DNA from 2 places in the Mesorhizobium sp. CNPSo 4671 genome. Region 2 is predicted to be linked to the other one. Evidence: riboswitches for the same ligand, from Rfam matches in the RefSeq annotation. Region 2 holds a riboswitch; the other holds the start of a gene.
The links. Region 2 has a riboswitch for thiamine pyrophosphate ahead of AC04SF_RS08835 (YkoF family thiamine/hydroxymethylpyrimidine-binding protein). Riboswitches for the same ligand answer to the same signal wherever they lie in the genome.
Positions count from the first base shown of each region.

Region 1: another riboswitch for thiamine pyrophosphate. It lies ahead of thiC (phosphomethylpyrimidine synthase ThiC); the one in region 2 lies ahead of AC04SF_RS08835 (YkoF family thiamine/hydroxymethylpyrimidine-binding protein).

Region 1 is NZ_JBWLUW010000013.1:26,187-32,095, forward strand. Features, by position in the region: partial or broken gene AC04SF_RS29515 (phasin) at 299-418, shown strand; gene queC (7-cyano-7-deazaguanine synthase QueC) at 761-1,459, shown strand; gene queD (6-carboxytetrahydropterin synthase QueD) at 1,459-1,815, shown strand; gene queE (7-carboxy-7-deazaguanine synthase QueE) at 1,812-2,549, shown strand; TPP riboswitch at 2,791-2,907, shown strand; gene thiC (phosphomethylpyrimidine synthase ThiC) at 3,011-4,846, shown strand; gene thiO (glycine oxidase ThiO) at 4,843-5,838, shown strand; gene thiS (sulfur carrier protein ThiS) at 5,807-5,909, shown strand, end outside.
Region 2 is NZ_JBWLUW010000003.1:124,137-130,045, reverse strand. Features, by position in the region: gene AC04SF_RS08850 (ABC transporter substrate-binding protein) at 1-97, opposite strand, end outside; gene AC04SF_RS08845 (ABC transporter ATP-binding protein) at 90-857, opposite strand; gene AC04SF_RS08840 (ABC transporter permease) at 854-1,675, opposite strand; gene AC04SF_RS08835 (YkoF family thiamine/hydroxymethylpyrimidine-binding protein) at 1,709-2,317, opposite strand; TPP riboswitch at 2,308-2,421, opposite strand; gene AC04SF_RS08830 (formyltransferase family protein) at 2,483-3,460, opposite strand; gene msrA (peptide-methionine (S)-S-oxide reductase MsrA) at 3,846-4,364, opposite strand; gene AC04SF_RS08820 (glycosyltransferase family 39 protein) at 4,540-5,909, opposite strand, start outside.

The sequences.
Region 1 (5,909 bases), on a different contig from region 2:
AAATTTGGCAACCCAGATCGAGCGCCCGCCGGACCTTTCGCGCCGACCCGTAATGCCGCGTTGCCGCGATTTCGTAGATGAAGAGGCGGCTTTGCTTTGCGGTCGCCACTGGCAAAAGGATGAAACAGTGTCCAAGATCTCCGGAAAGACTGAAACGCTCAAAAACCGTCGAATCCTCTGCCTTAGACCCGTCCAGGCTGTCGAGCAAGTTCGCGCTGTCGCCAACCAGAGCCTTGAGCAGTCGAAGGAAGTATTTTCCAAATTGAGTTCGGACGCCGAAACGACTCAAAAGGCTTTCATGTCGACCATTGAACTAGCCAAGACCGCCAGCAACGACATGCTTCTGAAGATGATTGCCGCTCTGCAAGCCAATGCCGAAGCCAGCTTCACGCACCTCGAGGCCCTGGTCGCCGTGAAGTCGCCGTCCGAGTTCTTCGAACTGCAGGCTGCTTTCGTGCGCAAACAGATCGAGTCAAGCCGTTCAAGGATGCCTTTGAGAAGGGGTTCAAGGAACGCAAGGCCGCCTGATTGCTTAGGCGACCCGAGACCCAAGGTCAGCCCCTCATCTACGGCCACATTAGACAAGACCGACACCTCGCGCCGGGCTTCTTCCATCTGTGCCCGACCGCGTCGCATTGACGTCGGCCTCGTGCGCCTCAATCGCGTTCCACCCCATTCACAAAACCGGCTTCGTGGAGTACTGGGAGCGCAGAGAAATCTCCGGTCGCAGCCTTACCCGGTCAAAACAAGGACTCAAACCATGAATGCCCTCGTCATCTGCTCCGGCGGATTGGACTCTGTTTCGCTCGCGCACAAGGTGGCGACCGAGCAGAAACTCATTGGCCTGCTTTCGTTCGATTACGGCCAGAGACACAAAAAGGAACTCGGCTTTGCCTCCATCTGCGCCAAACGGCTGGGTGTTCCGCACCAGATCGTCGATATCCGCGATGTCGGCCGGAGCCTGAGCGGCTCGGCACTGACTGATGATGTGGACGTGCCCGACGGGCACTATGCCGAAGACTCCATGAGGATCACGGTGGTGCCGAACAGGAATGCCATCATGTTGGCTATCGCCTTCGGTGTTGCCGCAGCACAGAAGGCCGATGCGGTGGCCACTGCCGTCCATGGCGGAGATCATTTCATCTATCCCGATTGCCGGCCCGCTTTTATCGACGCGTTTCAGACGATGCAGAACCATGCGCTCGCAGGCTATGCCGATATCCGCCTTTACGCTCCGTATGTGAATATGTCGAAGGCCGACATTGTCAGCGAGGGGGCAAAGTACCAAACACCGTTCGAGGCGACTTGGTCCTGCTACAAGGGCGGCGAACGTCATTGTGGTCGCTGCGGGACATGCGTCGAACGGCGCGAAGCATTCGATCTGGCCGGCATTGCCGACCCGACAGACTATGAGGACGCGGACTTCTGGCTCCACGCTGTCCAGACCAGGAGCGCGTGATGTTCCGCATTACCAAAGAGTTCCACTTCTCGGCCTCGCATCAGCTCACCTCCTTGCCACACGATCATCAGTGCGCGCGTCTACACGGCCACAACTACATCGTCGTAGTAGAGCTTTCAGGTGGCGAACTGGACGAACATGGCTTTGTGCGGGACTACCAAGACCTGGCTTCGCTCAAGCACTACATCGATGGGACGTTCGACCATCGCCATCTTAACGACGTGCTGGGGCATGACCGTGTCACGGCGGAGTGTCTGGCCAGGCACTTCTACGACTGGTGCAAGGTGCGGCTACCACAAACCTCCGCCGTGCGGGTAAGCGAGACGCCGAAAACCTGGGCGGAATACCGGCCATGACTTGCCCCTTGCATCCCGAAATCCGCGTGAGCGAGATTTTTGGGCCGACCATTCAGGGCGAAGGCATGCTGATCGGCTTGCCGACGGTGTTCGTAAGAACCGGCGGGTGCGATTATCGCTGTTCCTGGTGCGACAGCCTGCATGCGGTGGACAGTCGCTTCCGCCACGATTGGGAGATGATGTCTCCCGACGCGGTTTGGGAAAAGGTCATAGCGCTTTCCGGCGGTCAGCCCGTGATGGTATCGCTGTCGGGCGGCAATCCGGCTATCCAGCCGCTTGGCCCGCTGATCGACCGCGGGCATGGCGAGGGCTACCGTTTTGCATTGGAAACCCAAGGTTCGGTGCCGAAGCAATGGTTCGCTAATCTCGACGTGCTGGTGCTCAGCCCCAAGCCGCCCTCAAGTGAAATGACGACAGATTGGGCCGCGTTCGACGCCTGCGTCGAGGCGGCGCTGGACAAGCCGCAGATGGCGCTCAAGCTCGTCGTCTTCGATGACGATGACTATGCCTACGCGAAGGACGCGGCGGCGCGCTACCCGCAATTGCCCGTCTATCTACAGCCCGGCAATCACACGCCGCCGCCTCCCGGTCACGAAGACGCGCTCATCGACATGGCTGGTGTGATGAAACGCATGGAATGGCTGGTCGAAAAGGTAACCCGCGACAGGTGGTTCGAGGCGCGTGTACTGCCGCAGCTTCATGTTCTGTTGTGGGGAAACAAACGGGGCGTCTAGTCCACGCGGAGGGATTGCCGATGACGGGCAGCAACGCCGTTTCAGAAAGCCCCGAAAATGCCGTGCTGAAAAAGGGTTTCGAATCCGGGTGATGGCTCGCCTGTCGTGGGCGCTCCGCCGCTCCTCCAGGCGTGACTTGCTGTCGATACGTGCGCGTCTTTCCGCCTGGGTTTGATCGGTCGCCTCTCACCACGGCTGGCCGAAGGCGCTTGACAAACTGGCGCCGGCCCGTTCAATTCGGCGCATTCACCAGGGGAGTCCCGGCAAGGGGCTGAGATACTGCTAGCTTTCGCGGCGCAGTGACCCGTTGAACCTGATCCAGTTCATACTGGCGTAGGGACGGTGCAAGCGCTTTGCGGGAGTTCACGCCCGAGGTCCTGTTTCGGCAGGCCCGCAAAAGCGTCTTTTCATCCTTCCGGCACAGAACTGGGTCTCCAATGCATGAGCAAAGGAGCCTCACAATGAATGCCTTTACCCCCGCCGTTTCGACGGGACCGCTGCCTGCCTCCCGCAAAATCCATAAGCCCGGTATCCTCCATCCGCACATCGCAGTGCCGATGCGCGAAATCTCTGTTCACCCGACGGCCGGCGAGCCGCCCGTAACGGTCTACGACCCATCCGGGCCCTATACGGACCCGGCTGTCGAAACCAGCATCGAAAAGGGCCTTGCCCGGCATCGCCACGAATGGATTACGGCGCGTGGCGATGTCGAAGCCTATGACGGCCGTCATGTGCGGCCGGAAGACAACGGATTTGCGGCGGGCGAGCGCCTGACGCCGGAATTTCCGGTCCGCAACCGGCCGCTCCGGGCCAAGGCCGGCAAGGCGGTGACACAGCTCGCCTATGCGCGCGCCGGCATCATTACGCCCGAAATGGAGTTCGTCGCCATTCGCGAGAACCTTGGACGCGAGATCATGCGCGGCAAGCTGCAGCGCGACGGCGAAAGCTTCGGCGCCGCTATTCCCGATTTCGTCACGTCCGAATTCGTGCGCGACGAAGTGGCCCGCGGGCGAGCGATCATTCCAGCCAACATCAACCACCCAGAGAGCGAGCCGATGATCATCGGGCGCAATTTTCTGGTCAAGATCAACGCCAACATCGGCAATTCCGCCGTCACCTCGTCGATGGCCGACGAGGTCGAAAAAATGGTCTGGGCCATCCGCTGGGGCGCCGACACGGTGATGGACCTGTCTACCGGCCGCAACATCCACAACATCCGCGAATGGATCGTGCGTAATGCGCCGGTGCCGATCGGCACGGTGCCGCTTTACCAGGCGCTCGAAAAGGTCAACGGCATTGCCGAGGACCTGACCTGGGAGGTCTACCGCGACACGCTGATCGAACAGGCCGAACAGGGCGTCGACTATTTCACCATCCACGCCGGCGTGCGGCTGCACTACGTCCCGCTGACCGTTGACCGGGTCACCGGCATCGTCTCGCGCGGCGGCTCGATCATGGCCAAATGGTGTCTGCACCATCACCGGGAAAGCTTCCTCTACGAGCATTTCGCGGAGATCTGCGACATCTGCCGCGCCTACGATGTGTCCTTCTCGCTCGGCGACGGCCTTCGCCCCGGCTCCATCGCCGATGCCAACGATGCCGCGCAATTCGCCGAGCTGGAAACGCTCGGCGAGCTGACGCAGATCGCATGGGCGAAGGATTGCCAGGTGATGATCGAGGGGCCCGGCCACGTGCCGATGCACAAGATCAAGCAGAACATGGACAAGCAGCTCGCTGTCTGCGGTGAGGCGCCCTTCTATACGCTTGGACCGCTGACGACCGACATCGCGCCCGGCTATGACCACATCACCTCTGGCATTGGTGCTGCCATGATCGGCTGGTTCGGCACCGCCATGCTCTGCTACGTCACGCCGAAGGAGCATCTCGGCCTTCCCGATCGCAACGATGTCAAGACCGGCGTGATCACCTACAAGATAGCAGCGCATGCAGCCGACCTGGCGAAGGGGCATCCGGCGGCGAAAGTCAGGGATGATGCCCTTTCCCGCGCGCGCTTCGAGTTCCGCTGGGAGGACCAGTTCAACCTGTCGCTCGATCCCGAAACCGCACGATCTTTCCACGACCAGACCTTGCCCAAGGAGGCGCACAAGCTGGCGCATTTCTGCTCGATGTGCGGGCCGAAATTCTGCTCCATGCGCATTTCCCACGACATCCGCGCCGAGGCGCAGAAGGAAGGCATGGCAGCGATGGCGGCGAAATATCGCGAAGGCGGCGATCTCTATGTGCCGGGGGACAATACCGGTGCACCACTCATGGCAAGGGTGCAGACGCCATCATGAGGGTGCTGGTCAAAGGGGCCGGCGTCGCCGGCCTCACCACCGCCCTCGAACTCGCCGCCCGCGGCGCGACGGTCAAGGTCGTCGAGACCCGGCATGGCCTCGGTGGCAATGCGTCGTGGTTTGCCGGCGGCATGCTGGCGCCATGGTGCGAGCGTGAAAGCGCCGAGCAGCCGGTTCTGGACCTTGGACGCGGCGCGGCCGACTGGTGGGAGGCGGCAACGCCTGGCCAGGTGACACGGGCCGGAACACTGGTCGTCGCGTCCCCGCGCGACGCGGGCGAACTCGACCGGTTTGCCAGCCGCACGTCAGGGTACCGGCGTGTCGATGAAAACGAAATAGCGCTTCTGGAGCCAGATCTCGCCGGCCGCTTTCGGCGCGGCCTTTTCTTCCCCGGCGAGGCCCATCTCGACCCACGCCAGGCGATAGTGGCGCTGCACGGAAAGCTCACAGCCATGGGCGTCGAATTTCGCTTCGGCACCGACGCAGATCAGCTTTCCGGTTTCGATCATCAGATCGACTGCAAGGGAACGGCGACGGGCAACGACAGGCTGCGCGGCGTTCGCGGCGAAATGCTGATCCTGCGCACCGCTGATATCTCGCTGTCGCGCCCGATCAGGCTGCTGCATCCGCGCTTTCCGCTCTATGCAGTGCCGCGCACCGACCACAGTTTCATGATCGGCGCGACGATGATTGAGAGCCAGTCCGCCGGACCAGTCACGGCGCGTTCCATGATGGAGCTGCTGGGTGCCGCCTATGCCCTCCATCCGGCCTTTGGCGAGGCCGAGATCGTTGAAACCGGTGTCGGCGTCCGTCCAGCCTTCCCCGACAACCTGCCGCGCGTCGAGGCACGTGGAACTACCGTCGCGATCAATGGACTCTATCGCCATGGTTTTCTCCTCGCCCCCGCCATGGCGCGCCAGGCTGCCGACCTGGTTTTCAATCAAGACAAGGAACTTGCTCATGAACCTGATCGTCAACGGCGAAGCGCATGAGGTTGCCGCAACCACGCTGGCGGAGCTGCTTGCCGCGCTCGACTATGAGGGCGATTGGCTCGCCACTGCCG
Region 2 (5,909 bases):
TTTGTGTTGCCGCGAAGGAGCGGTTCGATCCGGCGATCAGCGGAAATCCGCTGGCGAGGGTGAGCAGCAAGGCCTGCCGGCGCGTCAAGTCAGTCATGGTCATGTCCTTTGGATGGTTGCGGGTTGAGCAAAATGTCGAGGATCTCGGCCTCGAGTGCGCTGGCCTGTTGCGCGGCGGCGCCGGTCGGATCGCGCGGGCGCGGCAACGGCACTCTGATTTCACGCAACACACGGGCCGGACGCGCCGACAGCACGTAGATACGGTCGGACAGGAACACGGCCTCGCGCACATCGTGGGTGATCAGCAGCGCCGTCCAGCGATGGTGCCGCCACATCTGCTCGAGCCAGCGCTGCATGGCCGCGCGGGTCAGCGCGTCGAGCGCGCCGAACGGCTCGTCGAGCAAAAGCATGTCGCGCTCCTGCACCACCGTGCGCAAGAGCGCCGCGCGCTGGCGCATGCCGCCCGAAAGCTGTGCCGGAAAATGCCGCTCGAAACCAGCAAGCCCGAACTCGGCAAAAAGCGGGGCGACGCGCGCCCGCGCCGCCTTTCGCCTGATGCCTTGCACTTCGAGCCCAAGCGTCGCGTTGTCGAGGATGCGCCGCCACGGCATCAGCGCGTCGCGCTGCGGCATGAAGGCAAAATGCCTGCCATGATCGTCGAGCGACGCGCCGTCGAACAACATCTCGCCCTCGCCATGCTCGGCACCCGTCAGGAGTTGGAACAGCGTCGACTTGCCGGCGCCTGAAGGCCCAAGGATCGAGACGAATTCGCCGGCACCGACGCTGAGCGAAATGTCGGCGAGCACGTCGAGCCCGCCAAACGCTTTGCGTACACACCGCAATTCGAGCCGGCTCATCCCTGCGCCCCCTTCCCTGCCGGCTGCCGGCCGGCCCGTTCCCAGGGCATGGCGAGGCGCTGCAGCAACGCCGTCAGCCCGAACAGGATCAGCGTCAGCGCGGCACTGACACCGACAGCGGCGAGCACCAGATCGGGGCGGAAATTGTTCTTGGCGTTGAGCATGTAGATGCCCAGCCCCTTCGCCGCGCCGGCATATTCGGCGAAGATGGCGCCGACCACGGCATAGGTGATGGAGATCCGCAGGCCGGCGAAGAAATAGGGCAGCGCCGAAGGCAGCCGCGCCAGCACGAAGACACGCCAGCGCCCTGCCCCCATGGCGCGCAGCATCTGGCCGATCTCGATCTCGGTCGCCTCATAGCCCTGCACCAGGGCCACCAGCATCGGGAAGAAGGTGACCAGCGCCACCAGCATGATCTTCGGCGCCAGCCCGAAGCCGAACCACAGCACCACCAGCGGCGCGATCGCCACCAGCGGCAAGGTCTGGCTGACGATGAAGACGGGAAACAGCGCACGCCGCAGCGGCTGGAAGAAGTCGACCAGCATCGACAGCGCGAAGGCGGCGCCGAGCGAGCAGGCAAAGCCGATCAGCGTCGCGCGGATGGTGGGAATGGCGTTGTCGATCAGCGCCTCGCGATTGAGCATCGCCTGCTCGAAGACGCGTGAGGGCGCCGGCAGAATCGTCGGCTTGATACCGGAATAGGTGGCGTAGAGCTCCCACGCCACGAGGAGCAACCCGATGGAGATGATGGCGGGCGCTGCCTTGGCAAGGGAGCCCGCGAGCGGGCGCGACACGACTGATGATAAGACCACGGGCATAACCTTTGACGGCGCGCGGAAGCGCACCTGGTTTTAGACAGCCGACGGGCTGTTGGCCGAAACCGTGACGTCGAGGGTTACGTGGCCGGCGCCCGGCCCGAAGCGGCAAAAGGCTTCGTTCAGCGCCGAAAAGACCGCACCGGTATCGCCGCGCAGTTTGGTGCAGAAGTTCTTGGAGCGATCGTAGACGCCGGACTGTTTCAGGAAATCGATGCAGCCGTAGATCTCGTCCATATGGTCGCCGGTGCCCATCACATAGAGCGAGAATTGCGCCGCCGCCGGCTGGCCGGTGGCGGCAGCATTGCGCACCGCGCTGATTGCGGCTTCCTTGCGCGGGCCGAGCGGCCCGACAGGTCCGCCAAACGCGTCGGAGCGGCAGATCGGATCGTCCGGCTCGCCCGGGCAGCCGCGCGAAATGGCGGCCGACAGCACGCAATGCTTGCCGCTCCGCGCCGCCGCCACGAACAGATCGCGCAGCGCCGGGAACAACACTTCGGGCGGCCCGACCAGCAAGGTCGAGATGTCGTCGGTCTCTATCCTGAGCCTGTCCCGGTAGGGATCGAGCGCGCCGAGCGCGCCCAGGATAACGCCGACGAAATCGTCAGCCATGGGGTATAGGGAAATCTGTGCGCCTGAAAACATAGCCCGCCTCGCTCCGCTGGTATTACCCAGATCAGCTTCTAGGGTCTGTGGGCTTGCCGCCCCCGTCTCAGCCCCGACCGTACGGAGCACCCCTGTGGATGGGCGCGTTAAAGCACCATTCGGACCGAAGGGGAAGCCGTTTTTTTCAACGCACTGCGCCAACTCTCACGCTTGCCCGTCTTCCACCTTGCCGAAAAGCCGGATTTCAGGGGGCGACTTTCTGACTGGAGCGCGCGCGAACGTGGCGTGCAGTTTCACGAGCCGTTTGAGCAGGCGGCTATAGGTGAGATACCGGACCCTGCCGTCGGCAAGATCGAACTCCACGCTCCCCCATCGTCTGACTGGCACATGTCCGGTCGGCGGACCGAGCCGCCTGATCTGGAACCCCAGCCTGACCTTGTGCCCGGCGACATCCAGATAGATGCCTGGAACAGTGCCCAGCACATGCCACATCAGGGCAACATGCTCGATCGACATCTCAGGCGAGATCATCGTGTGGGCCGCCTTCAGCCGCGCCCAGACGAAATCACCGGCCGGCTGCCGCATTCCCGAAAGGCTGCCTTTACAGTAGGCGGGAGCCACCTCACTCACCAGCGCGCGCATCGCCCTCGCCACGCTGTCGGTCAGGGTCTGCAGCGACACCCAGTCTGCTTCGGAAAACGACACCTGCCCGAGAATGTCGCCATCATCGAAATCGGCGGACATCTTGTGCAACGTCACACCGCCATGAACGGCGTGCTGGCCGTCCACGGCCAGGCGGTGGAGAGGATGCGGACCCCGGTAGTTGGGCAACAGTGCCGGGTGAAGATTGAGGCCGCCCTTGGCAAAGGTGCCGAGCAAATCCTGTGGTATCAGTGCTGGAAACGCGAAGCAGATCAACACATCGGCCTTGGTCTCAGACAACTGGCTGGCGAGTGTGCCCCAATCATAGGGCCGGCCAAATTCGATCAGCCTTGCCGGCGTGTTGCCGATATAGCGTTTGAGCTGCAATCTTCGTCTCAGCCCTCGGCGAAAATTGCTGACGCTAAAATGTTTTTGGCGTTGGCGGATTCCCGGCACCACAATCGCGTCGATCAGATGGCCTGCTTCAAGCCATCCTGACAACAGCGGCCCGGTGTAAGGGGTTATGTCGAGCACGAACACCGCGGAAAGCCGGCCCGACCTGGTCTGCGGGCTCAAAAGCACCGGCCGTTCAAGGCGCAAACCATGCCAACCCCCGTCGAGGGACATTCGAACGGCAAGCCAGCCTCATCAGGCAGGCCTGGCCGGGTTTGCAAAATAAGTCGGTCGGTCAGGGAGCCTTGACAATCGAAGACGGCACCGTGGCGGTGACGTCGGAAAGCCGCGCGCCTCTCGCCAGAAGTGGCTTCTCATAGATTTTCTTCATGCGTATCTCCTGAAGCAAATCAGCATACGCAGTTGGCCAGCAACGCCACCAACTGTCAATCGCCAAGCGGCGACTGACAGTTGGCATTCACGCGGTCACAGGAGTTATGCCGCCTTGCTTCTGGAAAGCGATCCGCAAACCTTACGAGACGGCCTTCTCGCGCACCGGCAGCTTCCAGCCCGGCCTGACGAAATGGCAGGTATAGCCGTTGGGATATTTCTCCAGATAATCCTGGTGCTCTGGTTCGGCCTCCCAGAAGGCACCCGCCGGCGCGACTTCCGTGACGACCTTGCCGGGCCACAGGCCGGAAGCATCGACATCGGCGATGGTGTCTTCGGCGACGCGCTTTTGCTCGTCGCTCGTATAGTAGATCGCCGACCGGTAGCTCATCCCAACGTCGTTGCCCTGACGGTTGCGTGTCGTCGGATCGTGGATTTGGAAAAAGCGCTCCAGCAGCGTGCGATAGCTGATCACGGCCGGATCGAAATTGATCTCGATGGCTTCGGCATGGGTGCCGTGGTTGCGGTAGGTGGCGTTGGCTACATCGCCGCCGCTATAGCCGACACGGGTGGAGATGACGCCGGGGTAGCGCCGTATCAGATCCTGCATGCCCCAGAAACAACCACCTGCAAGCACTGCGCGTTCGATCGAAGTCGCCATGTCACGTCTCCTCAAAAGGCAATTCCATTTGTGTAGCGGTTTCCCGTCCGGAATTGCGCAGACAAAATTGGATTTCCCAATAAATGGGCATTGTCGCCTGCTTCGTCCAGTCGCATGGAGACGAACGCGGCCATGCGCGAACGATATTGCGACGCGGCCAAGGGATCGAACCGCTTCAGCTGCGCGGATGCCGGGTCCGGCTGTCGGCGTCAAGCGGCAGATACCGCGTGCCGGGCGGAATGGCGGCAAAGCTGATTGGCACGGGCGGCGCCGTGCGCGACCAGTTGAAAAGAACGGTCTTGACCGGGAGGTTGCCCAGCCATACCCGCAGTTGCGGCGGCACGCCACGACCCGGCCAAACCATCAGCATGCCGTGCTCGCGCAACCGCTGCCTGGTGATCCAGGGCGCGAACCGGGTATCGAGGTCGGTGAAGATCGACGGCTTGTCATAGGCATTGAGGCCGGCCAGCATGGCCAATTGGGTATCGCCGCCGACAATGTCGAGCCGGCCAGGCGCGGCCGCATGCCAGACCGCCTCGGCCTCGTCCGAGATCGGCTGCGCCGGCCAGCAGACGGCGTCCAGGCGCCCCCGCACATTGCAGCCCGTCCAGCGGAGGGTCGCATAGGCGCCCGACATGGTAACGATGCAAAGGAAGGCACAGATCGCCAGCCTTCGCATCTCGATGGCGCCGAGCCGGTGGCCGAGAAAGGCAAGCACCGTGACACTAACAAGATTGTACATCGGCGCCCCCCAGGACTCGCCGGTGCCGGTGAACAACGAGGCCACCATGACCAGGGTCGCAGGCCCAAGCCCCATCCACACGAGATAGACCAGAATGCCGCGTTCGACGGGAGCTTCGGGAGCGGGCGAGCGCCGCAGCAGCCCCGATATCGCCAGCACTAGGAGAAAGCCGGAGAGCCCGGCCAGCTGGACGCCGATATAGTAGAGGCGCGCGCGGTGTTCGGTTACCCACGCGTCGCGGTCGGCGAAATAGGTCAGCGGCAGGAAATCGATGCGGTAGAGCGCGATGGCCAGCGGCGCAGCCACCGCTAGAAAAACGGCAAAGCCGAGCCACGGCCAAGGCGTCGCCAGCCGGCTGCGCGCGCGCGCGTCGTACAGCAGCCAGAGCGCGCCGAAAGCAAGCAGCAGGCCGGTGGAGAACTTGGCATAGAGCCCGACGCCCGACACCAGTCCGAGCGCCAGCCACCAGCCAGGCCCGCCACCACGGCCGGCGCGCCAAAGCAGCCAGCATATGGCCGCCCAGAACGGCATCTGCGCATAGTCATGATTGAATTGCGGGGTCGGCCAGCCGAAGAAATAGACCGACGGCATCAAAAGCACGGCAGCCAGCGCCCGGCTTTGTCCGAGCATGTCTCTGGCCAGCAGATAGACCAGGACGAAGGTCGACGAAATCGTCAGCTGGGCGAGCAAATATTGCGGCCAGTGGAATGATCCGGTCAGAAGATGGCTGGTTTCGAGCAGCCAGCCGGGAAGCTGCGGGTGCTTGTAGGTCAAAAGCACCCATTCGCGGCCCCACATGAACC